3 regions of the Rhodococcus sp. NPDC059234 genome follow, and region 2 is predicted to be linked to each of the others. Evidence: riboswitches for the same ligand, from Rfam matches in the RefSeq annotation. Region 2 holds a riboswitch; each other region holds the start of a gene.

Region 1 (7,998 bases), on a different contig from region 2:
ACCGCGAACATCCCCCCGAAGCCGACCATGCCCATGATCAGTGTCATCCACACCTGCACCCGCCCGAGGGCGCCCAGTTCGGTGACGGGGTTGGTCGTCGGCATCGCGTCGAGCGTCGGTATCCAGGCGACCAGGGAGACGACGGTCGCCAGGCCGATGACCGCGACCAGGGCGAAGGCGCTGCGCCAGCCGAGGCTCTGCCCGAGCCAGGCCGCCACCGGCACCCCGACGACGTTGGCCACCGACAGTCCCATCATGACCATGGCGACGGCCTTGGCCCGTCTGCCTGGTTCGGCGAGGTGCGCGGCGACGAGCGCGGCGACCCCGAAGTACGCCCCGTGCGGCAGGCCCGCAACGAATCGAGCTGCCGTCAGCGTCGCGTACGAGGGTGCGAACACCGAGGCCGCGTTGCCGATCGTGAACGCGACCATGAGCGCGATCAGCAGGGTGCGGCGCGGTACTCGGGCCGTCGCGGCCGCGATCAGCGGGGCCCCGACGACGACGCCGAGCGCGTACGCGGAGATGACGTGGCCGGCAGTCGGCTCGGAGATGCCCAGGCCGGCCGAGATCTCCGGTAGCAGGCCCATCGCGACGAACTCGGTGGTGCCGATCCCGAATCCGCCGAGCGCGAGAGCGAGCATCGCGGGTCGGCGGGCAGCGCTCGCCGGCCCGGACGTGCGGGCGGCGGGGAGAGTCGGCGAAGCCACTCGTCGATTCTCCGCGCGTGAACGGCCGAAACTCCAAGCGAGCGGCGGTGACATCGCTCACCCGGACGCGAGGCGGGGCGCCCCGGATGTCCGGGACGCCCCTCCTCGCGGTGCAGCGGTCGGTGCTACTTGGCCGCGTGCGCCTTCTGCAGGTTCTCGTCGAGCGCGCCGAGGAACTCCTCGGTGGTCAGGTAGCCCTGGTCCCCGCCGACGAGCAGCGCGAGGTCCTTGGTCATCTGGCCGCCCTCGACGGTCTTGATGACGACGTCCTCGAGCTGCTGCGCGAAGTTGATCACCTCGGGGGTGTTGTCCAGCTTGCCGCGGTGCTCGAGACCCCGGGTCCACGCGAAGATCGACGCGATCGGGTTCGTCGAGGTGGGCTTGCCCTGCTGATGCTGACGGTAGTGGCGCGTGACGGTGCCGTGCGCGGCCTCCGCCTCGACCGTGCGGCCGTCCGGGGTCATCAGCACGGAGGTCATCAGGCCCAGCGAGCCGTAGCCCTGCGCGACGGTGTCGGACTGGACGTCGCCGTCGTAGTTCTTGCAGGCCCAGACGTAGCCACCCTCCCACTTGAGCGAGGAGGCGACCATGTCGTCGATGAGGCGGTGCTCGTAGGTCAGACCCGCGGCGTCGAACTCGGCCTTGAACTCTTCCTCGAAGATCCGCTGGAACTCATCCTTGAACATGCCGTCGTAGGCCTTGAGGATGGTGTTCTTGGTCGAGAGGTACACCGGGTAGTTCTGCTGCAGGCCGTAGGCCAGCGACGCACGCGCGAAGTCCTGGATGGACTTCTTGTAGTTGTACATCCCCATGACGACGCCGCCGTCCTCGGGAATCTTGCACACCTCGTGCTGGATCGGCTCGGAGCCGTCCTCCGGGGTGTACGTGATGGTGACGGTGCCGGCGCCGGGGACCTTGAAGTCGGTGGCGCGGTACTGGTCGCCGAAGGCGTGACGTCCGACGATCACCGGCTTGGTCCAGCCGGGAACCAGACGCGGCACGTTGGAGATCAGGATCGGCGCGCGGAAGATCGTTCCGCCGAGGATGTTGCGGATGGTGCCGTTGGGCGACCGCCACATCTTCTTCAGGCCGAACTCCTCGACGCGAGCCTCGTCCGGCGTGATGGTCGCGCACTTGACGCCGACGCCGTGCTGCTTGATGGCGTTCGCGGCGTCGATCGTGACCTGGTCGTCGGTCTTGTCGCGGTATTCGATACCGAGGTCGTAGTACTCGAGGTTCACATCGAGGTACGGATGGATCAGTTTGTCCTTGATGAACTGCCAGATAATGCGTGTCATCTCGTCGCCGTCGAGCTCGACGACGGTACCCTCAACCTTGATCTTGGACATGTGTACTTCGCGTCCTCCTAGGAAGTTTCCCCTGGTCACACGGTCTACGGTCGCACTTTGTGGGCGGACCGCAAACGACTCATCAGTAAACCTATACAACGCGCGCAAACCCGAGGTTTCCGCACTAAACAAGACGAGCGTACTGCTAGCGCCCCCGCCCGCGACGCGTGCCCCAGAGGGACGGACATCCTACTGTCCGGTAACTTTCAGGGGTTCGGCCCCCACCGCTCCGGCCCCCGACCCGCAGGCGGAGCGCAACGGAGAGTATGCGACACGTCACACACTAGCGGTTCCCTACGCGGGCCGACCACGGCCGACGGCCGATCCACCGCGCGGTCAGCGCACGACGACCGTCCCGCGCATGTCCGGGTGGAACGTGCACAGGTACTGGTAGGTGCCGGGCTGGGTGAAGGTGAAGCTGAAGGTGCCCTCCTTCATCGGCGCGCTGTGCAGCACCGACTTCGCGTCGCCGACACCGACCACGTCGTGCGGGGTGCCGCGGTCGTCGAACTTCCACGTCACCGTCTCGCCCGCAGCGACGGTGATCGTGTTCGGCGTGAACGCCATGTGCGCGACCTCGACCACCGCTCCGGACGCCGGCGCGGACGTACTGGACGTCGACGAACTACTGCACCCCGAAACACCGGCGGCCACAACGATTCCGGCGACGAGCACCCGCGCGGCTGTCTTCATCGCTCCAGCGTAGGCCATCGACGACCCGCTCCGACTGCCGCGAGCGGTCGAGAAACGGCGGTCAGGCGACCCGGTCCGCCGGGACGGGTTCGGGCGACGCGGAGAGCCGCGGCCGGAGGAACCGGCGGTACGCGAGGGCAAGGATCGCCAGCCACACCGCGCCGACGACGAGCGCCACGCGGGTGTCGGCGTCGAAGGCGAGCACCACGACCACGAACCCGAGAAAGCCAAGGGCGACCAGCTGCCCGTACGGCCACAGCGGCACCGGGAACTTCAGTGCAGCGGCCTCGTCGGCACTCATCCGTCGACGGGCCCGGTACTGCGACAGCAGGATCATCACCCAGACGAAGACGGTCGCGAACGTGGCGATCGACGCGATGACCAGGAACACGCTCTCCGGGATCAGGTAGTTGAGCAGCACCGCGACCAGCATCGCCACCGTCATCACGACCACCGTCAGCCACGGCACACCGGCGCGGGAGACCCTCGTCATCGCCGCGGGGGCCTGACCCCGCTGAGCCATGCCGTACATCATCCGGCCGGCGCCGAAGATGTCGCTGTTGATCGCCGACAGCGCGGCGGTGATGACGACGACGTTGAGGACGCTCGCGGCCGGACCGATCCCGAGTCCCTCGAAGATCTGCACGAACGGGCTGCCCTCGGTGCCGATGGTCTGCCACGGGCTGATCGCCATGATCACCGCGAGGGTCGCGACGTAGAACAGCATGATCCGCAGCGGCACGGTGTTCACCGCGCGCGGGATCGTGCGGGCCGGGTCCTCCGCCTCGCCCGCGGTGATCCCGATGATCTCGGTGCCGCCGAACGCGAACACCACGATCGCGAAGCAGGCCACGAACCCGCCGAACCCGGTTGCGAAGAATCCCCCGTCGGCCCATAGGTTGCTGACCGCCGGCTCGGTGTCGTGCACGCCGAATCCGAAGATCAGGATCGCCACGCCTGCCGCGATCATCGCCACGATCGCACCCACCTTGACGAGGGTGAACCAGAACTCGAGTTCCCCGAACACCTTGACGCTCAACAGGTTCAGTGCGCCGATGAAGAACACGATGGCCAGCACCCAGATCCACCGCGGCACGTCGGGGAACCAGAACCCCATGTAGACGCCGAACGCGGTGACGTCCGCCAGGCACACCACGATCATCTCGAACGTGTACGTCCAGCCGGTGAGGAAACCGGCGAGCGGGCCGAGGTGCCTGCCGGCGTACTCGCCAAACGAGCCGGACACCGGATTGCGCACCGCCATCTCACCGAGCGAGCGCAGCACGAGGTACACCGCGGCGCCGCCGATCACGTACGCGAGCAGGACCGCAGGTCCCGCCTTCTGGATCGCTCCGGCCGAGCCGTAGAACAGCCCGGTGCCGATCGCCGAGCCGAGGGCGATGAATCGGATGTGTCGGGCGGTCAGACCCCGGGTCAGCGCCGTGGCGGCGTCTTTCACTGTGGGTCTCCCAGCCGGACGATCAAACGTTCAATGTGCGCCGAGCAGTGTAGTGCTGTAATGCAGGTCACACGAGGTCGAGCGGAGTTTCGGCTGTCTGCCGACGTTCGGTACCGGGGGCCAACTGTCCGCCGACGCGACCGGTGCCGCTAAGATCGGCGCCAGGTCATGAGTGTCAGCGTCAAGCCCCGGCTCGCTGGCCGGCAACCCTCCATCCGCGGTGGGGTGCCCCGGGTGATGACCTGGTTTTCCGAACGACAGTTCGGATGACAAGCGCGGGTCCGCTGGGACGGACCCACAAACAGGGCCACGACCCGACGGAGGTTCACCATGTGTTGTTGTCGCAGATAGTCCTCATCTGTCATTCGGCGCCTCCGATGCGCCACACTCCCCCACTCTCACTGGAGTAGACGACCCATGAGCGAGAACACCCCTGCCTCGGCCGATCCGACCTCGAGCTGGAGCTTCGAGACCAAGCAGATCCACGCCGGTCAGACCTCGGACGCGACCACCAAGGCGCGTGCGCTTCCGATCTACCAGACCACGTCGTACACCTTCGACAACACCGATCACGCCGCGGCGCTGTTCGGTCTCGCCGAGCCGGGCAACATCTACACCCGGATCATGAACCCGACCCAGGACGCGGTCGAGCAGCGGATCGCGGCACTCGAGGGCGGCGTCGCGGCGCTGCTGCTGTCGTCCGGCCAGGCCGCGTCGACGTTCGCCATCCTGAACCTGGCGGAGGCGGGCGACCACATCGTGGCGAGCCCGCGTCTGTACGGCGGCACGTACAACCTCTTCAACTACACGCTGCCCAAGCTGGGCATCACCGTCGAGTTCGTCGAGGACCCGGACGACCTCGAGCAGTGGCGGTCGGCGATCAAGCCGAACACCAGGGCGTTCTTCGGCGAGACCATCTCCAACCCGCGCAACGACGTGCTCGACCTTCCCGGGATCTCGGCGGTCGCGCACGAGAACGGCATTCCGCTGATCGTCGACAACACGGTCGCGACGCCCTACCTGATCCAGCCGCTCTCGCACGGGGCCGACATCGTGGTGCACTCGGCCACGAAGTACCTCGGCGGCCACGGCACCGCGATCGCGGGCGTCATCGTCGACGGCGGAACGTTCGACTGGACGCAGGGCCGGCACCCGAACTTCACCACCCCGGACGCCAGCTACCACGGCGTCGTGTTCGCGGACCTCGGCGCGCCCGCCTACGCACTCAAGGCGCGCGTGCAGCTGCTCCGCGACGTCGGGGCCGCGGTGTCCCCGTTCAACGCGTTCCTCATCAGCCAGGGCATCGAGACCCTGAGCCTGCGTGTCGAGCGGCACGTGGCGAATGCGCAGCGGGTCGCCGAGTTCCTCGAGGCGCGGCCGGACGTCACCGCGGTGGCCTACGCGGGCCTGCCGAGTTCGCCGTGGCACGAGCGCGCGCGACAGATCGCACCGAAGGGCGCGGGCGCGATCGTGGCGTTCGAGCTGGCGGGTGGCGCCGAGGCGGGAAAGAAGTTCGTCAACGCCCTGACCCTGCACAGTCACGTCGCTAACATCGGCGATGTGCGTTCTCTCGTGATCCACCCCGCCTCGACCACCCACGCGCAGCTGTCCCCCGAGGAGCAGCTCGCGTCCGGTGTCACGCCCGGGCTCGTCCGGCTGGCCGTGGGCATCGAAGGAATCGACGACATCCTGGCCGACCTCGAGACCGGCTTCGCGGCGGCTGCGTCTTGACCCTCAGCTCCGTATCGGGCGCCCGTCCGGCCGGGACTCCTGAAGGATTCCCGACGCCGGACGGGCGGCTGACGAGCGTCCCGGTCGGTCCCGTGACGCTCGAGAACGGCGCCGTCATCGATGACGTCGTTCTCGCCGTGCAGGCCTGGGGCGAGCTCAGCCCCACCCGCGACAACGTCGTGCTCGTCGAGCACGCACTGACCGGGGACTCCCACGTCACCGGTCCCGCCGACAGCGATCACCCCTCCCCCGGATGGTGGGACGGAATGATCGGCCCGGGCGCTCCGATCGACACCAACGAGTGGTGCGTGCTCGCCACCAACGTGCTCGGCGGTTGCCGCGGCAGCACCGGGCCGGCGTCCCTGGACGCCGAGGGACGCCCGTGGGGTTCGCGGTTCCCGGAGATCTCCATCCGCGACCAGGTCGCGGCCGAGGTCGCACTGGCCGACACCCTCGGCATCGAGCGGATCGCCTCGGTGATCGGCGGATCGATGGGCGGCATGCGGGCACTCGAGTGGATCGTCGAGCATCCCGACCGAGTCGCCTCCGCCCTGATCCTGGCTGTCGGCGCTCGGGCCACGGCCGATCAGATCGGCACCCAGACCACCCAGATCGCCGCGATCGAGGCCGACCCGGACTGGCAGGGCGGCGACTACCACGGCACCGGGCGAGCACCACGGACCGGGCTGGCCATCGCCCGCCGGATCGCGCACCTGACCTATCGCACCGAGGACGAGCTGGACGCGCGGTTCGCGAACTCCTCGCAGCACGGCGAAGACCCGTGGCGGGGCGGCCGGTACGCGGTGCAGAGCTACCTCGAGCACCAGGCCGACAAGTTGGTCGCGCGCTTCGACCCCGGCACCTACGTGCTGCTCACCGAGGCGATGAATCGGCACGACGTCGGTCGCGGACGGGGCGGAGTCGAGGCCGCGCTGGCGTCGACGCCGGTCCCGGTGATCGTCGGCGGCGTCGACTCCGACCGTCTGTACCCGCTGTGGCAGCAGGAAGAGCTGGCGACTCATCTCGCGGGCTCGGGTCCGGTGCGGGTGGTGCACTCGAAGGACGGCCACGACGGTTTCCTCACCGAGGCCGACTGGGTCACCAGCCTGCTCGGGGACACCATGGCTCTGGCCAGGGCCGGGCGCTCGGGCCCGGCCGCGCGGTTCCGCCCGGCTTCGGAACGGCGCTGATTCGTCGGCGTGTTCGACCGGCACGCCGGTCGATGTCCCCCGTTCGACGGATACCGGATCGGTAAGCTCGGTGGCGTGCCGTCGCCCGTGATCCGTCCCGACTCGACACTCGATTCTCGACCCGACGGCGGAGGGCCTGACCCGGCTCGAGCGCTCCCCTTCCCTCCGACCGACGGTCGCCTGACCACCGCCGACATCGGTTCGCTGCGGCTCGAGAGCGGCGAGGTCCTGCCCGACGTCACCCTCGCCCTGCAGTGCTGGGGCACCCCGAGTCCCGCCCTCGACAACATCGTGCTGGTCGAGCACGCCCTGACCGGCGACTCCCACGTCACCGGCCCTGCCGGACCCGAGCACATCGCCCCCGGCTGGTGGAACGGGATGGTCGGTCCCGGCGCACCCATCGACACCGACGAGTGGTGCGTGCTCGCCGCCAACGTGCTCGGCGGATGCAGCGGCACAACCGGGCCCACCTCCCCGGCTCCGGACGGGCGCCCGTGGGGTTCGCGATTCCCGGCCATCTCGGTCCGCGACCAGGTCGCGGCGGAGGTCGCGCTGGCCGACGCGCTCGGGATCGCGCGGTTCGCATCGGTGGTCGGAGGGTCGATGGGCGGCATGCGTACCCTCGAGTGGATCGTCGGGCACCCCGACCGGGTCCGCTCGGCCCTGGTCCTGGCCGTCGGGGCCTGCGCGACCGCGGACCAGATCGGCGCCCAGACGACCCAGGTCGCGGCCATCACCACCGACCCGCACTGGCAGGGCGGCGACTACCACGACACCGACCGGACCCCGGACGACGGTCTGCGCATCGCCCGCCGGATCGCCCACCTGTCCTACCGCGCCGAGTCGGGCCTGGACGCCAGCTTCCGGAA
Region 2 (7,998 bases):
AGGCCGCCGAGGTTGACGTAGGCGGCGATCGTCGCGGTCGCGATGATCTGCAGCGTCGCGTTGCGGAGCCCCCCGACGATCAGCGGCAGGGCGTTGGGCACCTCGACCCGCGCGAGCACCTGCCGCTCGGTCATCCCCATCGCCCGGGCCGCGTCCACCACGACGGGTTCCACGTTCGCCACGCCGGCATAGGTGCCCGCCAGGATCGGCGGGACGCCGAGCAGGACCAGCGCGAGGATCGGTGGGACGAGCCCGAGTCCGAGCAGCAGCACGAGGAAGGTCAGCACGCCCAGGGTCGGCAGCGACCGCAGCGAGTTGACCAGCCCGACGAGCACCGCCTCACCGCGCCGGACGTGGCCGATCAGCAGGCCGAGCGGGATCGCGACGGCGGCCGAGACGACGAGCGCGAGCAGGCTGTACCAGAGGTGCTCGACGATGCGCGCGCCGATGCCCGTCGGACCGGACCAGTTCGCCGGGTCGGCGATGTACTCGAACGCGGAAACGAAGATGTTCATGCCGGCCCCTCGGCGTCGCGCAGTACGTTGACCGGGTCGGTGGCCCTGCGGCCCTTGGCCGTTCGGGTCCACGGTGTCAAGACGCGGCCCACCACGTACAGCAGCGCGTCGAACACCAACGCCAGGAACACGATTGCGATGATGCCGGCCATGATCTGATCGGGGTAGTCGCGCTGGTATCCCTTGGTGAACAGTTCGCCGAGCCCCCCGATGCCGATCACCGAGCCGACCGAGACCAGCGAGATGTTCGTGACCGCCACCACCCGGATGTTGGAGATCAGCACCGGAATCGCCAGCGGTAGTTCGACGGTCAGCGCTCGCCGCAACGGGGTGTAGCCCATCGCGGTCGCCGAGTCGATCACGTCGGCCGGTACCGAGTCGAGAGCCTCGGGCACCGCCCGGACCAGCAGCGCGGTCGAGTAGATCGCGAGCGCGATCACCACGTTCAGCGGGTCGAGGATGCTCAGGCCGAAGACGGTTGGGACGGTGACGAACAGGGCCAGCGACGGGATGGTGAACGCTACCGAGGCGATGGTCGTCGTCGTCTTGCGCAGCCACGGGACGTTGCGGATGGCCGTGCCGACCGGCACGGCCAGGACGAGACCGATCAGCAGCGGTACCAGCGCGAGGTACAGGTGCGTCTTGGTGAGGTCGACGACATAGGAGAAGTTGTCGATCAGCCAGCGCATCAGCCGACCGTTTCGCCGTCGAAGAAGTGTCTGCCCCGTTCCCGGTCCTCGGCCTGACGCTGCTCGGCCAGCTTGCGGATGACCTCCGAGCCGTGGATGCCGCCGACCACAGTGCCCGAGTCGTCCACGGCGACACCGATTCCCGAAGGAGAGGAGATCGCCGCGTCCAAGGCCTGACGCAGGTCGCCGCCCCGGGCGAACAGCGAACCGCCGGCCGCGGTGCTGTCGAAGAGCGAGTTGCCCGCGCGGATACCTTCGACACCGGTGACGTCGATCCAGCCCAGCGGGGCGCCGACGTCGGTGACCACGAGTACCCACTCGCCCTGGTCGAGTCGAAGCGCGGGGAGTTCGGCCTCGGTGGCGGTGCGGATCTCGTGCAGCGGCACCTGGTCGGCGGCGCGGAACGACAGTCCGCGATAACCCCGGTCGCGGCCGACGAAGGCCGCCACGAAGTCCGTTGCCGGGGAGGCGAGCACCGTCTGGGGCGGCGCGTACTGCTGCAACCGGCCGTGCGGACCGAACACCGCGACCCGGTCGCCGAGCTTGACCGCCTCGTCGATGTCGTGGGTGACGAACACGATGGTCTTGCGCAGGTCCGCCTGCAATCGCCGCATCTCGGCCTGCAGGTCCTCGCGGACCACCGGGTCGACGGCACTGAACGGCTCGTCCATCAACAGGATCGGCGGGTCCGCGGCCAGGGCGCGGGCGACCCCCACGCGCTGCTGCTGCCCGCCGGACAGTTGCGCGGGATAACGCCCCGCGAGCGCTGGGTCGAGTCCCACCCGCTCGAGTACCTCGAGTGCGGCCCTGCGAGCGGCGCGGCGCGAATCGCCGCGCAGCACCGGGACGGTCGCGACGTTGTCGATCACCGTGCGGTGCGGGAGCAGTCCGGCGCCCTGGATGACGTAGCCGATGCCGAGACGCAGCTCGACGACGTCGGTGTTGGCGACGTCCCGGCCGTTCACCGTGACGGTGCCTGCGGTCGGGGTGATCATCCGGTTGATCATCCGCATGGAGGTGGTCTTGCCGCATCCGGACGGGCCGACGAACACGGTGAAGGATTCGGCGTCGATGGTCAGGTCGAGGCCGTCGACGGCGGTGGTGCCGTCCGGGTAGCGCTTGGTGACCGACTCGAAACTGATCACGGCCGCCCCTAGGAGACCGGCTTGTCGAGCCCCTGGGCGGTCACCCACTGGGAGGCGGCTGCGGCGGGCTCGGTCTTCGCGCTGCCGGACACCGAATCATTGAGTGCGACAAGTTGTTCGGTGGTGAGCTTGGCCGAGACGGCGTCCAGGACGGCCGTGAGCTTCTCGGACTTCTTGCTCGCCCGCAGTAGCGGCACCACGTTCTGGGCGGGGAAGTTGTTCTTCGGGTCGGCGAGGACGACGAAGTTGTTCGCCGCGATGGCGGGCGAGGTGGTGAAGATGTTCGCCGCGGTGACCTTTCCGTCGGCCAGTGCCCGCACGGTCGCCGGTCCACCGCCGTCGGCGATCGGCACGAAGTTTCCGGGGCTGACGTCCAGCCCGTAGTTCTCCTTCAGGCCGGGCAGGCCCACCGAGCGCTCCTGGAACTCGGCAGGCGCCCCGAACTTCACCTCCGCGGAGTGCGGGGCGAGGTCGGCGATGGAGGTCAGTTGCCACTGGTCGGCGGTGCCCCGGGTGACCACGACGGCGTCCTTGTCCTCTGCGGGTGCCGGGGTGGTGATCGCCAGGTCGGGGCCCAGGGCGGCGGTCAGCGTGGCATCCACGTCGGCGGCGGCGGTCGCGGTGGCGTCCTTGTCGAGGTACTGCAGCAGGTTGCCCGTGTAGTCGGGGATCACGTCGATCGAGCCGTCCTTGACCGCGGGCACGTAGGCCTCGCGGCTGCCGATGTTCAGCTTCGTGCTCACGTCGAAGCCGTTGGCCTTCAAGGCCTCCGCGTAGATGTTCGCGACCGTCTCGGACTCGGGGAAGTTGGCCGACCCCACGATGATCGCGTTGGGGTCGGAGCTGCCGCTGCCGCCGCTCGCCAGCGGGTCGGAGTTGCCGCAGGCCGCGACGGTGGTCAGCGCCAGGGCGGCCGCAACGACGGCGATCGAGAGGCGGGGGGAGAGCGGCATCGGCATCCTTCCATCGGTTCCGGCGTTAGCACCCGCCCATGTTCGGGACTGGTTGCTGCGGCGTCGTCAAGCCGGATCTCTCGGCCGCTCGAGATGGTGTTCGCGCTCAGTGTAACGATGGGTACGACATTTGCACGGTGACCGAAGGAGCGTGGCGCGCGATGAACTCACGACTGTGGGCCGGCGCGGTCGCCGTGGTCGCGGTACTGCTTTCGGGCTGTTCGTCGGGTGACTCGGGTCTCGACGGCCCGCCTCCGCTGCCCTCGATCACCGTCGGGTCGGGGCAGGCCGCGGAGAGCAGGGTGCTGGCCGAGATCTACGCGGGCGTGCTTCGGGGCACCGGATCCCCGGTCGACACCCGGCTCGGTCTGGCCGCGGGGGAGGACCTCACCGCACTCGACTCGGGCGCGGTGACGCTGGTGCCCGAGTACACGGGACGACTGCTCGAGCGACTGCATCCCGGTGCCACCGCGACGGAGTCGGACGCGGTGTTCGAGGAGCTGAACCGTTCGCTCCCGGCGGGTCTGTCGGTGTCCGACTACGGTATGGCGCAGGAACCGGGCAGCGGCGAGGCGGGCGAGGCGGGCAGTGCGGAGCCGGCGCAGAACGTGGTGCCGCTCATGCGCTCGGGCGTGCTGACCGCCGCTCAGGTGAAGGCGCTCAACGTTGTTGCGGGCGAGTTGACCTCGGCGGAGCTGGCGCAGATGGGGGATGCGGTGCGCAGCGGTGAGCGCACCGCGGACCAGGCCGCCGCGGACTGGCTCGGCGCGCGTTAGGCCCGAACCCCCGTCAGCGCCCTGCCGAGGAAGCCGCCGAGCTCACGCACCGCGGTGTCGGCCTCCCGCACGATCGACGCCTGCAGGTGCGCGACGTGCCACAGCGTCGGGTACTCGGTGTAGTCGACCGGAACGCCTGCCGCGCGCAGCTTTTCGACCAACGTCACCACCTGTGGGTAGAGCACCTCGGTGGTGCCGACGTGCACGATCGTCGGTGGCAGGCCCGACATGTCGCCGAGCAGCGGCGCGTAGCCGGGGTCGGCGGGGTCGCCGTCGCCGAGATACGCCCGCGCGGCGGCGAACGACCATGCGGTGTTCACCACCAGGTCCCGATCGAACGGTGCGTCCCGGGCCCCCGGATCCACCCAGGGTGCGATCAGCCCGAGTGCAGCCGCGCGCACGCCGTGCCGGTCGATCAGGGCGCGGGCGGCGGCCAGCGACAGCCCCCCGCCTGCCGAATCGCCGGCGATCGCAACCTGATCGGCGCGGTATCCGTGCTCGACGAGCAGTTCCAGGTAGGCGTCGATCGCATCGTCGAGCGCCGCCGGGTACGGGTTCTCCGGCGCCAACCGGTAGTCGAGCACGTAGACGGCGGCCTCGCTCGCGCCGGCCACGTGCGCGGCGAGCGACCGGTGGGTGGCGAGCGAACCGAGCGTGTACCCGCCACCGTGCAGGTAGAGCACCGCGGTGGGGCGTTCGGTGGCGCCGACCGTCACCCGTTCGACCCGGCGGCCGGCCAGGGTGGTCGGACGGACCACCGTGCCCGACGGCAGGGTCTGCAGCACCGAACCCGCGTCGAGCAGCCTTCGGGCCACCGGTGCGGGCATCGTCGAGTGCAGTGCGAGCCGGTAGAATGCGCCGAGGTTGGCGGCGACCAACGGCCGTGGAAGGTACGGCACGTCGGCTACTTCGCCGAGGACTTGGGCAGGACTCGCCCCGCCACGATCGCGACGATGCGCTGGTAGCTCGGGCCCACCAGGCGGACCCAGGCGTCGAGCGCCTTCGCGTCGAGACCGATGAGCACGCGCGGCTTGCTCTTGCGCACGCCGCCGACGATGGTCTTGGCCGCCTCCTCGGGTGTGGTCCGGGCGAGCTTCTTGTCGAAGAACTCGGCGAAGGTGGCCAGGTCCTCGCCGGGTCCGGCGGTCGCGTTGCGGGCGATCGCGGTCTTGATGCCGCCGGGGTGCACGCAGGTCACCTTCACCGGGTGCTTGGCGATGAGCATCTCCTCGCGCAGTGCCTCGGTGAAGCCGCGGACCGCGAACTTCGCGGAGTTGTACGCGGTCTGGCCGGGCATCGACAGCAGGCCGAACAGGCTCGAGATGTTGATCAGGTGACCGTCGCCGGAGGCGATGAGGTGCGGCAGGAAGGCCTTGGTGCCGTTGACGACTCCCCAGAAGTCGACGTCCATGACCCTTTCGAAGTCCTTGAACTCGGACTTCTCGAACTCGCCGTGGTACGCGATGCCCGCGTTGTTGTAGACCTGGTTGACCTTGCCGAAATGTGCTGCCACCGCTGCGGCGTACTCGAACACGGCCTCGCGCTGGGTGACGTCGAGGTGGTCGGACCGGACCTCCGCGCCGAGCGCGGTGACCTGGCGGACGGTCTCCGCGAGACCGGCGCTGTCCATGTCGGACAGGGCCAGCCGGGCGCCCCGCCCCGCGAGGTCGAGTGCGAGCGCGCGTCCGATGCCCGAGCCCGCGCCCGTGATGACCACTACCTTGCCGGTGAACTCGCTCATTCTGCTGCAACCTTCTCGTCGTCGATGTCGTGGGCGATCTCTGCGGCGATCTCGTCGCCGGCGACGGTCGGCAGGTCCTTCACGGCCACGCTGTCGTAGGCGGCGAGGTCGAACTTGCGCGTGATGTTACGGAACTCGAAGGTGAAGCCGGGCCACAGCGTGGTGTTGTTGCCGTGCTTGTCGAGGTACCAGCTGGCGCAGCCGCCGTTGTTCCAGACGCTGCTCGCGAGCTTGTCCTGCAGGTCCTTGTTGTACTCGTCCTGCGCCTCCTGCCGGACCTCGACGGTGCCGATGCCATGGCGTTCGATGGTCTCGATCGCGTCGACCACGTAGTTGAGCTGAGACTCGATCATGAACACCATCGAGCTGTGTCCGAGGCCGGTGTTCGGGCCGACGAGGAAGAACATGTTGGGGAAGTTCGCGATCGCCGAGCCCTTGTAGCCCTGCTGGCCGCTGGCCTCGAAAACCTCTGCCGCGGAACGGCCGTCGCGTCCGTAGATGCCGGCGAAGGTGGGGGAGTCGGTGACATGGAAGCCGGTGGCGACCACGATCGCGTCGACCTCGCGGGTCGTGCCGGTGCGGTCGACGATCCCGGTGGCGGTGACCTCCGCGATGCCGTCGGTGACCAGGTCGGTGCTCGGCTTGGTCAGCGCGGGGAAGTAGTTGTTCGAGATCAGCATGCGCTTGCAGCCGATCTGGAAGTTCGGCGTCACCTTCTTGCGCAGCACCGGATCCTTGATCTGGCGGCGCAGGTGCCGCTGGGCGGCGAACTGCAGCGGCTTCATGAACACCGGGGCCTTGGCCAGGCCGACCACCTGGGTCTCGCGCATCAGGTAGATGCCGAGGCGGGACAGGCGCTGGAATCCGGGCACGTACTTGAACGCGAGGTGCTCGAGGGTGGTGTACTCGCGGTCCGCGCGGGGCAGGATCCACGGCGCGGTGCGCTGGTACACGTCGAGCCGCGACACCTTCGAGGCGAGCTGCGGCACGATCTGGATCGCGGAGGCGCCGGTGCCGATCACCGCGACCCGCTTGCCGGTCAGATCGGCCTCGTGGTTCCAGCGCGAGGAGTGGAAGATCTCGCCCTCGAAACCCTCGATGCCCTTGATGTCCGGCAGCGACGGCTCGCACAGTGCGCCGATCGCGGACACCACGATCTTGGCGACGAACGGGCCCTGGGTGGTCTCGACGTCCCAGCGGGCGGTGGCCTGGTTCCAGTGCGCGGACAGCACGTCGCAGTTGAAGACGTGCTTGTCGAGCACGTTGTACTTGCGCGAGACCGACTCGATGTAGCGCTGGATCTCCGGCTGCGGCGAGAACGAGCGGGTCCAGTCGGGGTTGAGCGCGAACGAGTAGGAGTAGAGCTGCGAGGGCACGTCGCAGGCGGCCCCGGGGTACGTGTTGTCCCGCCAGGTGCCACCCACGTCCGAGCCTCGCTCGAGGACGAGGAAGTTGCGCTTGCCCGCCTGAACCAGCTTGATAGCGGCGCCCAAGCCGGCGAAGCCGCTGCCGATGATCAGTGTGTCGACCTCGCGCGGAGCGGCCTGGGGCTTCGCTGCAGTATCTGTAACTGGGAGACTCATGTACCGAAGAATATGGCCTTACTGATCCCCAGTCAATAGCTAATTGACTCGGATTCAGTAAGCTGACTGTCCATGGAGGTTGTCAAGCGCACCCGGATGAGCCCGGAGGAGCGCCGTGCCCAGTTGATCGACCTGGGTGCCCGGATGCTCGCCGAGCGGCCGCTCGAGCAGGTCTCGGTCGAGGAGATCGCGGACCAGGCCGGCGTCTCCCGGGGGCTGTTGTTCCACTACTTCACCTCCAAGCGGGACTTCCATCTGGCCATCGTGCGGCACGTCAGCGCCGAGATGCTCGAGCGCACCGCACCCGATCTCTCCCGCGAGCCCCTCGACATCTTGCATGCCGCGATCGAGTCCTACGTCGATTACGTCTCGGAGAACCGCAACAGCTACGTCTCCCTCCTGCGGGGCACCGCGAGCGGGGATCCGGAGATGCGCGAGGAGTTCGAGCGGACCCGCGCCACGATGGCCGATCGCATCGTCGCGCAGCTGCCCCGGATCGGCATCGCCGCGGACGCGCGGGTCACCCTCGGGGTGCGCGGTTGGATCGCCTTCGTCGAGGAGGCCACCATCAGCTGGCTGCGAGACCCGCAGATCAC
Region 3 (7,998 bases), on a different contig from region 2:
CCGCGAAGACGGCCGGAGTGACGATCGTGTTCGGCATGGGCTTCGCGCCGGGCATCACGAGCCTTCTCGGCCGATGGGCCGCAGACCTGCTGGACACCGCCGACAGCATCGACGTCATGATGGCGATCCCGTACATGGTCAACATGGGCGCGACGATCAACGAACACATGCTGCATTCGATGTCGGGCGACGTCCGGCAGTTCATCGACGGCGAAGTCCGCTCCGTCCCGGCCTGGGCCGACCCGAAACCCTTTGCGCTGCAGGAGCCCTTCGGAGTCTGCCACGCCGGATACATGGGGCACCCCGAGGGCATCACGCTCGGCCGCTACGTGCCCGGGCTACGCAACGCCACCGTCAGGTACACCTGGTTCGAGGAAGCCGGTAACGACATGTGGAAGGCATTCGAGACGCTCGGCCTGACCAACCCCGTCAGGCTCGACGGGCTGCCGATGTCGCCTCGGGAGTTCCTTGCGCGGTACATGGCCACCGCGGAGGGAGAGCGGGCACTTGCCGTCGAGCCCGGTGGCAAGCCGGGCACGGTGATGCAGATTGTCGCGGAAGGCGAACTCGGTGGCGAGCCTGCCCAGGTCATCTTCGAAGCGCAGGTGATCTACGCGGACGGGGTGGCAGACGATCCGACGCCGCGGGCCGCCGCCGCCGCGGTGAGAGAGATGCTCGAAGGCCGGATCGTCGCGCGCGGCGTCTTTTCTCCGGAAGCGTGCATCGATCCTGAACCGTTCGTGCTCGATGTCCTCGCATCCGCCGGTGTCACGCTCAGCAAGCGCATCGTGACCCTGACCGACATTCTCTGAACGCTCCCCTGATGAACCCTGTGGGGCATCGCGCGACGTCGTCGATGCCGGTGCCCCGCAGGCCCCGTTCCCGCACAGATCTAGGAAAGGCCGCCCTCCGTGACAACTGGTCCTGACGTCCTCGCCCCGGCCACGCTCGGGCCGATCACCCTGCGTAACCGCATCATCAAGTCCGCGACCTTCGAGGGCAAGACGCCGAACGCTCTGGTCACCGACGAGCTGATCGAGTTCCATCGCCGCCCCGCCGCCGGCGGGGTGGGCATGTCCACCGTCGCGTACTGCGCAGTCGCGCCGGAGGGGCGCACCGAGTACGGCCAGTTGTGGATGCGGCCGGAGGCGCTGCCCGGGTTGCGCCGGCTCACCGACGCGATCCACGCCGAGGGCGCCGCGGCCTCCGCGCAGCTGGGGCACGCGGGGCCGGTCGCGAACGAGAAGTCGACGGGATTCCCGGCGTTGGCGCCGTCACGGTCGTTCAATCCGCTCAGCTTGAGGATGATCCGGTCCGCGACGAAGGACGACATCGAGCGAATCGCCGAGGCGCACGGCACCGCCGCGCGGCTGGCGGTCGACGCCGGATTCGACGCGGTGGAGATCCATTTCGGGCACAACTACTTCGCGAGCTCGTTCCTGAGTCCGAAGCTCAACCGCCGCAAGGACTCCTACGGTGGTTCGCTGGCGAATCGGGCGCGGGTCGTGCTCGAGACCGCGCGCACGGTGCGCGAGTCCGTCGGCGGCGAGGTCGCGATCCTCGCGAAGCTCAACATGGACGACGGTGTGCCGGGTGGCTTCTGGGTGGACGAGGCGATCCAGGTGGCGCAGTGGCTCGAGGCGGACGGCAGCCTCGACGCGCTCGAGCTGACCATGGGCAGTTCGTTGCTCAACCCGATGTACCTGTTCAAGGGCGACGCTCCCGTCCGGGAGTTCGCCGCGGCGATGCCGCAGCCGGTGCGGCTCGGGGTGCAACTGGTCGGCAAGCAGATGCTCCACGCCTACCCCTACCAGGACCTGTTCATGCTCGAGCAGGCCCGGCAGATCCGGGCGGCGGTGAAGCTGCCGCTGGTGCTCCTCGGCGGGGTCACCGACCGGGCCGGCATGGACACCGCGATGGCCGAGGGCTTCGAGTTCGTGGCCATGGCGCGGGCGTTGCTGCGGGAGCCGGACCTGGTCAATCGGATCGCCGAGGACGCGCGGACGAAGTCGCTGTGCATCCACTGCAACAAGTGCATGCCGACGATCTTCTCCGGCGCGCGTTGCGTACTGGTCGAACGAGGCTAGCGGGCAGTGGCAGGAAGGCGACTGCGTCGATGGTTGCCGACCCGCTCTGCCTGCCCTCGGAACTCTCATCAGCCCGACGGGGCACACACGCTAGGAGACTGCACATGGAAGCTGAACACGAGTTCGACGTCGTCGTGGTGGGAGCCGGTCCCATCGGAGCTGCCACGGCACGGCATCTCACTGCGCTGGGCGCGGACGTCCTCGTCGTCGGCCCCGACGAACCCGCGCGTTTCGACGATCACGAGGGGGTGTGGGCCGGGCACTACGACCAGGGCCGACTGGCGCACGTCCTCGAGGTGCCGCTCGTCGCGTCACTTCTCGCCAACCGTTCGATACGTCGATTTCCCGCCTTGTCCGAAAGTGCCGGCATCGAATTCGCCAAGCCCACACAGTCACTCGCGGTCATGCCTGAGATTGTCGCGGACCCTGAATCGGCTGAGTGGTTCGACAGGGAACGACTGGTGGCCAATGCCGCAGACCTCGGAGTAGAGGTCGTCCGACTCGGCGAAGCGGACCTGCGCCAACGGTACCCACACCTGAGCTTCGAGCCCGGGCACGTAGGGGTTGTTCAGCCGGAGGCCTTCATCGTCAATCCGCGAGAGTTGACGCGGACGTTGCTCACGGTAGCCACGAGAAACGGGGCGACTCTCGTACGCGACGACATCGTCGACATTCGACGCGAGGCGGGCGGGCGACGTGTCACCGCACGGTCCGGTCAGTCATGGCGCGCCCAGTCCGTCGTCGTCGCGACCGGTGCGGCCACCAACGCAATCGGGTTGTTGGCCAGGCCCCTCGCGATGGACACCTTCGGGGCCACGGTCGTCCTCGTGGAGGCACCTGATCCGGACGAGTCCGATCTTCCGGCGACGATGTACCTCAAGATCCGCGAGGGCCGAACCCTGTACGGCGGAATCGTCATGCCGCCGCTTCGCTACCCCGACGGACGTTGGTACTTCAAATGCGCAGGAAACAGTGTGCTGGAGACTCCGTTGGACACATCGGACGAGATTGCCCGATGGGTTCGAACTGGCGGTAACGAGAAGGACATCGACGATGCGCTTTCGGTCCTGACGGACCTGCTGCCGCGGCAGCGGTTCGGTCCGGCACACACGCGGCCGTGTCTGGTTTCGGCCAACCACACCGCCCACCCGTACATCGACCAGGTCGAGGACGACCTGGTCGTCGCGGTCGAGGGCGAGCGCGGTGTCATGGCGGCCGACGAGATCGGGCGACTCGCCGCCGAACTCGTCTCCACCGGTCGATGGTCCGACAGTATCCCGCACGACCTGTTGCGCGCCGTCTGGGACGTTCCGCTTGCGGCCGACTCGCTCGGACGGTGACGTGGTGCGTCGCGTAGCCGATGAACGGGAGATCGGACGTCACGTCACCCGCGGCGAGCACGGTACGGCGCCCGCCGCAGGCGCGGTCAGCGAGGAAGAGGCGCCGGTCCGGGCGCGGGCGCCGCGCCGTGCAGCGCGCTGCCCGCGACCCACTGGGCCCACGGCATGCTCCAGTCGCCGTTCTGCCACACCTCGAGCGGGGCGCCACCCGTGTTGCGGACCTCGACGACGTCACCCGGCTGGGAGAAGCCGAAGAACCACTGTGCGTTCTCGGGGTTGAGGTTCAGGCAGCCGTGCGAGACGTTCGTGTTGCCCTGAGCCCACACGCTCGACGCCAGTTCGTGGAGGTAGATGCCGTCGGTGCTGATCCGCGTCGCCCAGTTGATCGACTCCTTGTAGCCGAGCCGGGAGTTGATCGGCAGGCCGTACGTCGAGGAGTCCATGATCACCGGGTTCGACTTGTCCATCACCGTGTAGGTGCCCGGCTGCGTCCAGAACGAGAGCGTGGTGTTGCCGATCGTCTCGGTGCCGCCCCGCCCCATCGAGGTGGGCATCTCCCGGATCACCTGGCCGTTCTCGTAGACGGTGACCATCTTGGTGTTGTCGTCGGCGATCGACACGTGCGAGTCGCCGATCTTGAAGGCCACCTTCTCGTCCGACTGGCCGTAGAGGCCCTTGCCGAGCTGGGCACCGTAGATCTTCGCGTCCACCGACACGGTGGTGCCGGGCGCGTAGTAGTTCTGCGGGCGCCAGTGCGCGTTCTGGTCGTCCATCCAGTACCAGGAGCCCTGCACCGGGGGAGTGGTCGTGACCGTCAGTGCCTTCTCGGCCGCGGCCTTGTCGCCGATCTGCTCGTCGAAATGCGCGACCACCACCATGCCCACGCCGTACGTCGCGCCGTCCTTGATCGAGATGCCGCCGGTGGTGTTCAGATTCACGGCGGTCTGATTGCTCGGGGCGACCGTGGTGACGGTCGAGTCCTTCGTGGTGGCTACGCCGTCCTTGTCCACCGCCGCGACCGCGAGCTGGTACGTCTTGCCGTAGCCAAGCGGCTCTCCGGGCTTCCACGACGTCTTGTCCGGGGTGAGAATCCCGGGGATCACCTTGCCCTCGGGATTGGTCAGGGTGACCGACGTGATCGTGCCCTGCGCGACGTTGACCTGAACCGGGCTCAACGGGCTGACCGGGGTACCCGCATCCGCGGGGGTGACGGTCACGACGGCCGCGCTCTGCTTGGTGGTCGGGGCGGCGGCGGGGCCGTCCCCGGACTTGTCGCCGGTGGAGATCGTGCAGCCGGCGAGCGTCAGCGCTGCCACGACCACACACGTCACCGCGAGGGTCCTGCGCCGCAGGCGGGTAGCCATCATGCCTCCTCGAGTTCGAGCGGACACGATGCACCGCACGTCGGAACTGTCACCAGAATATCGGCGTTCGACAGCGCGTGCGTCTGCGGCGGTGATCGACAGGAAAAGCGCTGGCCAGGGGGAGGTCGGCGGGGATCGGGCTGCGGCTTGTCCGCCGATCGGGGGACAGCCGATTCATCCGATCCCGGGTCCAGCCGGTGGACAGACTCCGGCAGCGCCCGGCGCGATAGTTGATCCATGCCGGAAACGGCGACGGAATGCGGGTTCGGAACCCAGGCTCGGTGAGTTCTCGGTCACACCCGCTCGAGCGCACGATTCCGCCGGGCAGGCGGGTTGTCACGTGGAGAGGAAGTACACGAATGAACACATCAGCGATCGCACCATCGACGGGTCGGGCAGCGTCCGGGTACGGAGGGACGATGAGCACGGAGGAGATCAGGTTTCGGATCGACGCGATGTTCGCTCGCGACGAGGCCCCCTCGGTCCTCGGCGGGTCGGCAGTTCGGGCGGAGGGCGTCCGATGATCGAGCTCGGTTTGCGTTGTGGGCGAGGGGCATCGACGAGTGCGACGGGTGGATCGGCGCGTTCGCGTCGGGTGCTGTGCATCGGGGATCCTGCCGCGTTCGTCGCGGCGGCGCCGTGGCTGGCGAGTCGCGGACTGGAGGCGACCCACGTCCTCGACGGTGACCTACGCGAAGGTGAGGTGCTCGGCGCGCTCGCCACCGAGGACGTGCTCGACGGGCTGTGTACCGCCACCGAGGCCGCGGCCGTCCAGCGGGTGAGAGTGCTCGGCCTACCGCTGGCCGGGGTGCGCGACGTCGGCCGGTTCGAAGTCCCGGTGTCGAGCGGGTGGCTTGACAACGTGGCGGGCAGCCTGCAATTCTCTGGTCAGGTCATGAGTGCCAGCAGATAGCCCCGGCTTGCTGGCCGGCAACCCTCCACCGCGGTGGGGTGCCCCGGGTGACGACCTGGCCGCTGTCCGACCGGGCACGGCAAGCGCGGACTCGAAGCACAATCGCCGAATCGCTCGGGTCCCTGGACAAAGGGATGTTCCATGACTGCCGTTCTCTCCGCCGACACCTGTGCCACCGATGCGGTTCTCTCTGAAATCTGTTCTGCGACTGCACCTTTCGCTCAGGTTTCGGGGTCCGAGCTCACCGTTCCGCTCGCCGGCGGCGGTTCCTGCACGTACGCCAACTTCGACTACGCGGCCAGCGCCCCCGCCCTGGCGCAGGTGACCGAACGCGTGCAGGAACTGCTGCCGTACTACGCGAGCGTGCACCGCGGCGCCGGGTACGCGTCCCAGGTGTGCACCGCCAGCTACGAGGGCGCCCGCGAGGTGGTCGCGCGGTTCGTCGGTGCTCGTACGGACGACGTTGTGGTGTTCACCCGCAACACCACGGACTCCCTGAACCTGCTCGCGGGCTGCGTACCCGGCGAGACCGTGGTTCTGGACATCGAGCATCACGCAAACCTGTTGCCGTGGAAGCGAAACGGTGCCCGAGTTGTCGAGTCGGCCGACTCGGTCGAGGAGACGGTGCAGCGCATCGCCGCCGAACTCTGCTCCCGCCCGACCGCGCTGCTCGCGGTCACCGGGGCGTCCAACGTCACGGGCGAGGTGCTGCCGATCGCGCGACTGGCCGAGATCGCGCACCGCTGCGGGGCGCGGATCCTGGTCGACGCCGCCCAGTTGCTGCCGCATCGCCGCGTCGACATCGCCGCGCTCGGGGTCGACTACCTGGCGTTCTCCGGACACAAGCTGTACGCGCCGTTCGGCGCCGGAGCGCTGGTCGGGCGTGCCGACTGGCTCGATGCCGCGCAGCCCTACCTCGCCGGCGGGGGCGCCACCCGCGACGTCTCGGCGGCGGGCACGGTGGAGTGGGCGAGTGCCCCGCAGCGCCACGAGGCCGGCACCCCGAACGTGCTGGGCGTCGCTGCCCTCGCCGCGGCCTGCGAGACGCTCGCCGGGCTCGACTCCGCGGGCGCGGAGGAGCACGAGCGCGCCCTGTGCGAGCGGCTGACCGCCGGACTGAGCGCGGTCGCCGGTGTCCACGTGCTGCGAATCTGGTCGGACGCGCCTGACGCGGTCGGCATCGTCACCTTCACCGTCGACGGCGCCGAGCCGCGGGAGGTCGCCTCGTACCTGTCTGACCGGTACGGCATCGGCGTGCGCGACGGCCGGTTCTGCGCGCACCCGCTGCTGGCCCGGCTCGGTCGCCCCGAGGGGGCGGTCCGCGCCAGCCTCGGTCTCGGTAGCCACGCCGCGGACGTGGACCGACTGGTCACGGCCGTCGCGGAGTTCGTCTCCTCGCGCGCCGACGACCAGGCGACGCCTGCGCCCTCGCGGTAGCATCTGGGCATGGCATCCGTGACGACCGTGGCGATCGATGCCCAGTGGTGCCGTCGTCACGTGGATCTGTGCCGTACCGCGTCGGGAATGTGTTCGAGCTGAGGTCCGCCTCGAGCCCGTTCACTCCTCCCACGCACCCCGAGGACTGTCATGTCTGCCTATTCGCCTACCCGTATACCGCCGCTGCACGTGGCGGTCGAACTTTCCGGCGCCGGACACCACCCGGCGTCGGGCTCGCACACCGAATTCCGAATTCCCCTGGGGCTCAGTGACTACTGGGTCGATCTCACTGGGGCGCCCTTGGATCTGGTCGCCGAGCCGGCCACCGTCGTCCGGGTCCGGGCGCGCGACCTGCGCGAGGCTCAGTTGCGACGCGAGGCCGTTCGGGCCCGGGTCGCCGACGAGGGGCGCAACCCGGACTCGGTGACCGTGCTGCTCGACCTCGAGGTGTTGCTCGCCGACGATCATCGCAGCGCGCGAAGGGAACTCGCCCGACTCGACGCGAGTCTGGCCCGGCCGCGGGTACCGGACTCGATTTCCTACGTCGGCACCGCGCCGGGGCTTTCCGGGCTGATCGCCGACATCGGTGCCGCCGGCGTCGCCGACGGAGTCACCCTGCTGCCGCTGGTGCTCCCGCGGGTGCTGGACCGCGTTGTCGACGACGTCCTGCCCGACCTGCACGAGCGCGGTCTCACCAGGCCGTCGGAGATCCTCGGTGAGGTGCTGAGCCGGTTCGGATTGTCCACCGACAGAGCGGTTCTCGCCTCCTGACTCGGGGGAGTGTCGGGAGTCCTCGGTCGGTCCGGCCGACCGAGGGCCCCGGCGTCGCGATCGAACAGCGGGCGCGGGCGGGTGTG

Evidence for each region. Region 2 has a riboswitch for S-adenosylmethionine ahead of ACFXGJ_RS06440 (ABC transporter substrate-binding protein). Riboswitches for the same ligand answer to the same signal wherever they lie in the genome.
Region 1: another riboswitch for S-adenosylmethionine. It lies ahead of ACFXGJ_RS03180 (bifunctional o-acetylhomoserine/o-acetylserine sulfhydrylase); the one in region 2 lies ahead of ACFXGJ_RS06440 (ABC transporter substrate-binding protein).
Region 3: another riboswitch for S-adenosylmethionine. It lies ahead of ACFXGJ_RS15460 (aminotransferase class V-fold PLP-dependent enzyme); the one in region 2 lies ahead of ACFXGJ_RS06440 (ABC transporter substrate-binding protein).

Annotation. Positions count from the first base shown of each region.
Region 1 covers NZ_JBHZAH010000008.1:1,768-9,765, reverse strand. The annotation lists gene ACFXGJ_RS03200 (MFS transporter) at 1-641, opposite strand, end outside; gene ACFXGJ_RS03195 (NADP-dependent isocitrate dehydrogenase) at 833-2,056, opposite strand; gene ACFXGJ_RS03190 (cupredoxin domain-containing protein) at 2,393-2,749, opposite strand; gene ACFXGJ_RS03185 (amino acid permease) at 2,811-4,208, opposite strand; SAM riboswitch class IV at 4,373-4,490, shown strand; gene ACFXGJ_RS03180 (bifunctional o-acetylhomoserine/o-acetylserine sulfhydrylase) at 4,626-5,939, shown strand; gene ACFXGJ_RS03175 (homoserine O-acetyltransferase) at 6,008-7,129, shown strand; gene ACFXGJ_RS03170 (homoserine O-acetyltransferase) at 7,310-7,998, shown strand, end outside.
Region 2 covers NZ_JBHZAH010000018.1:51,375-59,372, reverse strand. The annotation lists gene ACFXGJ_RS06455 (ABC transporter permease) at 1-515, opposite strand, end outside; gene ACFXGJ_RS06450 (ABC transporter permease) at 512-1,204, opposite strand; gene ACFXGJ_RS06445 (ABC transporter ATP-binding protein) at 1,204-2,349, opposite strand; gene ACFXGJ_RS06440 (ABC transporter substrate-binding protein) at 2,358-3,302, opposite strand; SAM riboswitch class I at 3,310-3,402, opposite strand; gene ACFXGJ_RS06435 (glycine betaine ABC transporter substrate-binding protein) at 3,464-4,078, shown strand; gene ACFXGJ_RS06430 (alpha/beta hydrolase) at 4,075-4,977, opposite strand; gene ACFXGJ_RS06425 (SDR family NAD(P)-dependent oxidoreductase) at 4,983-5,819, opposite strand; gene ACFXGJ_RS06420 (flavin-containing monooxygenase) at 5,816-7,402, opposite strand; gene ACFXGJ_RS06415 (TetR/AcrR family transcriptional regulator) at 7,475-7,998, shown strand, end outside.
Region 3 covers NZ_JBHZAH010000069.1:16,294-24,291, forward strand. The annotation lists gene ACFXGJ_RS15435 (saccharopine dehydrogenase family protein) at 1-812, shown strand, start outside; gene ACFXGJ_RS15440 (NADH:flavin oxidoreductase) at 912-2,087, shown strand; gene ACFXGJ_RS15445 (NAD(P)/FAD-dependent oxidoreductase) at 2,192-3,427, shown strand; gene ACFXGJ_RS15450 (Ig-like domain-containing protein) at 3,514-4,791, opposite strand; gene ACFXGJ_RS15455 (hypothetical protein) at 5,312-5,704, shown strand; SAM riboswitch class IV at 5,683-5,796, shown strand; gene ACFXGJ_RS15460 (aminotransferase class V-fold PLP-dependent enzyme) at 5,846-7,141, shown strand; gene ACFXGJ_RS15465 (putative leader peptide) at 7,151-7,243, shown strand; gene ACFXGJ_RS15470 (hypothetical protein) at 7,331-7,912, shown strand.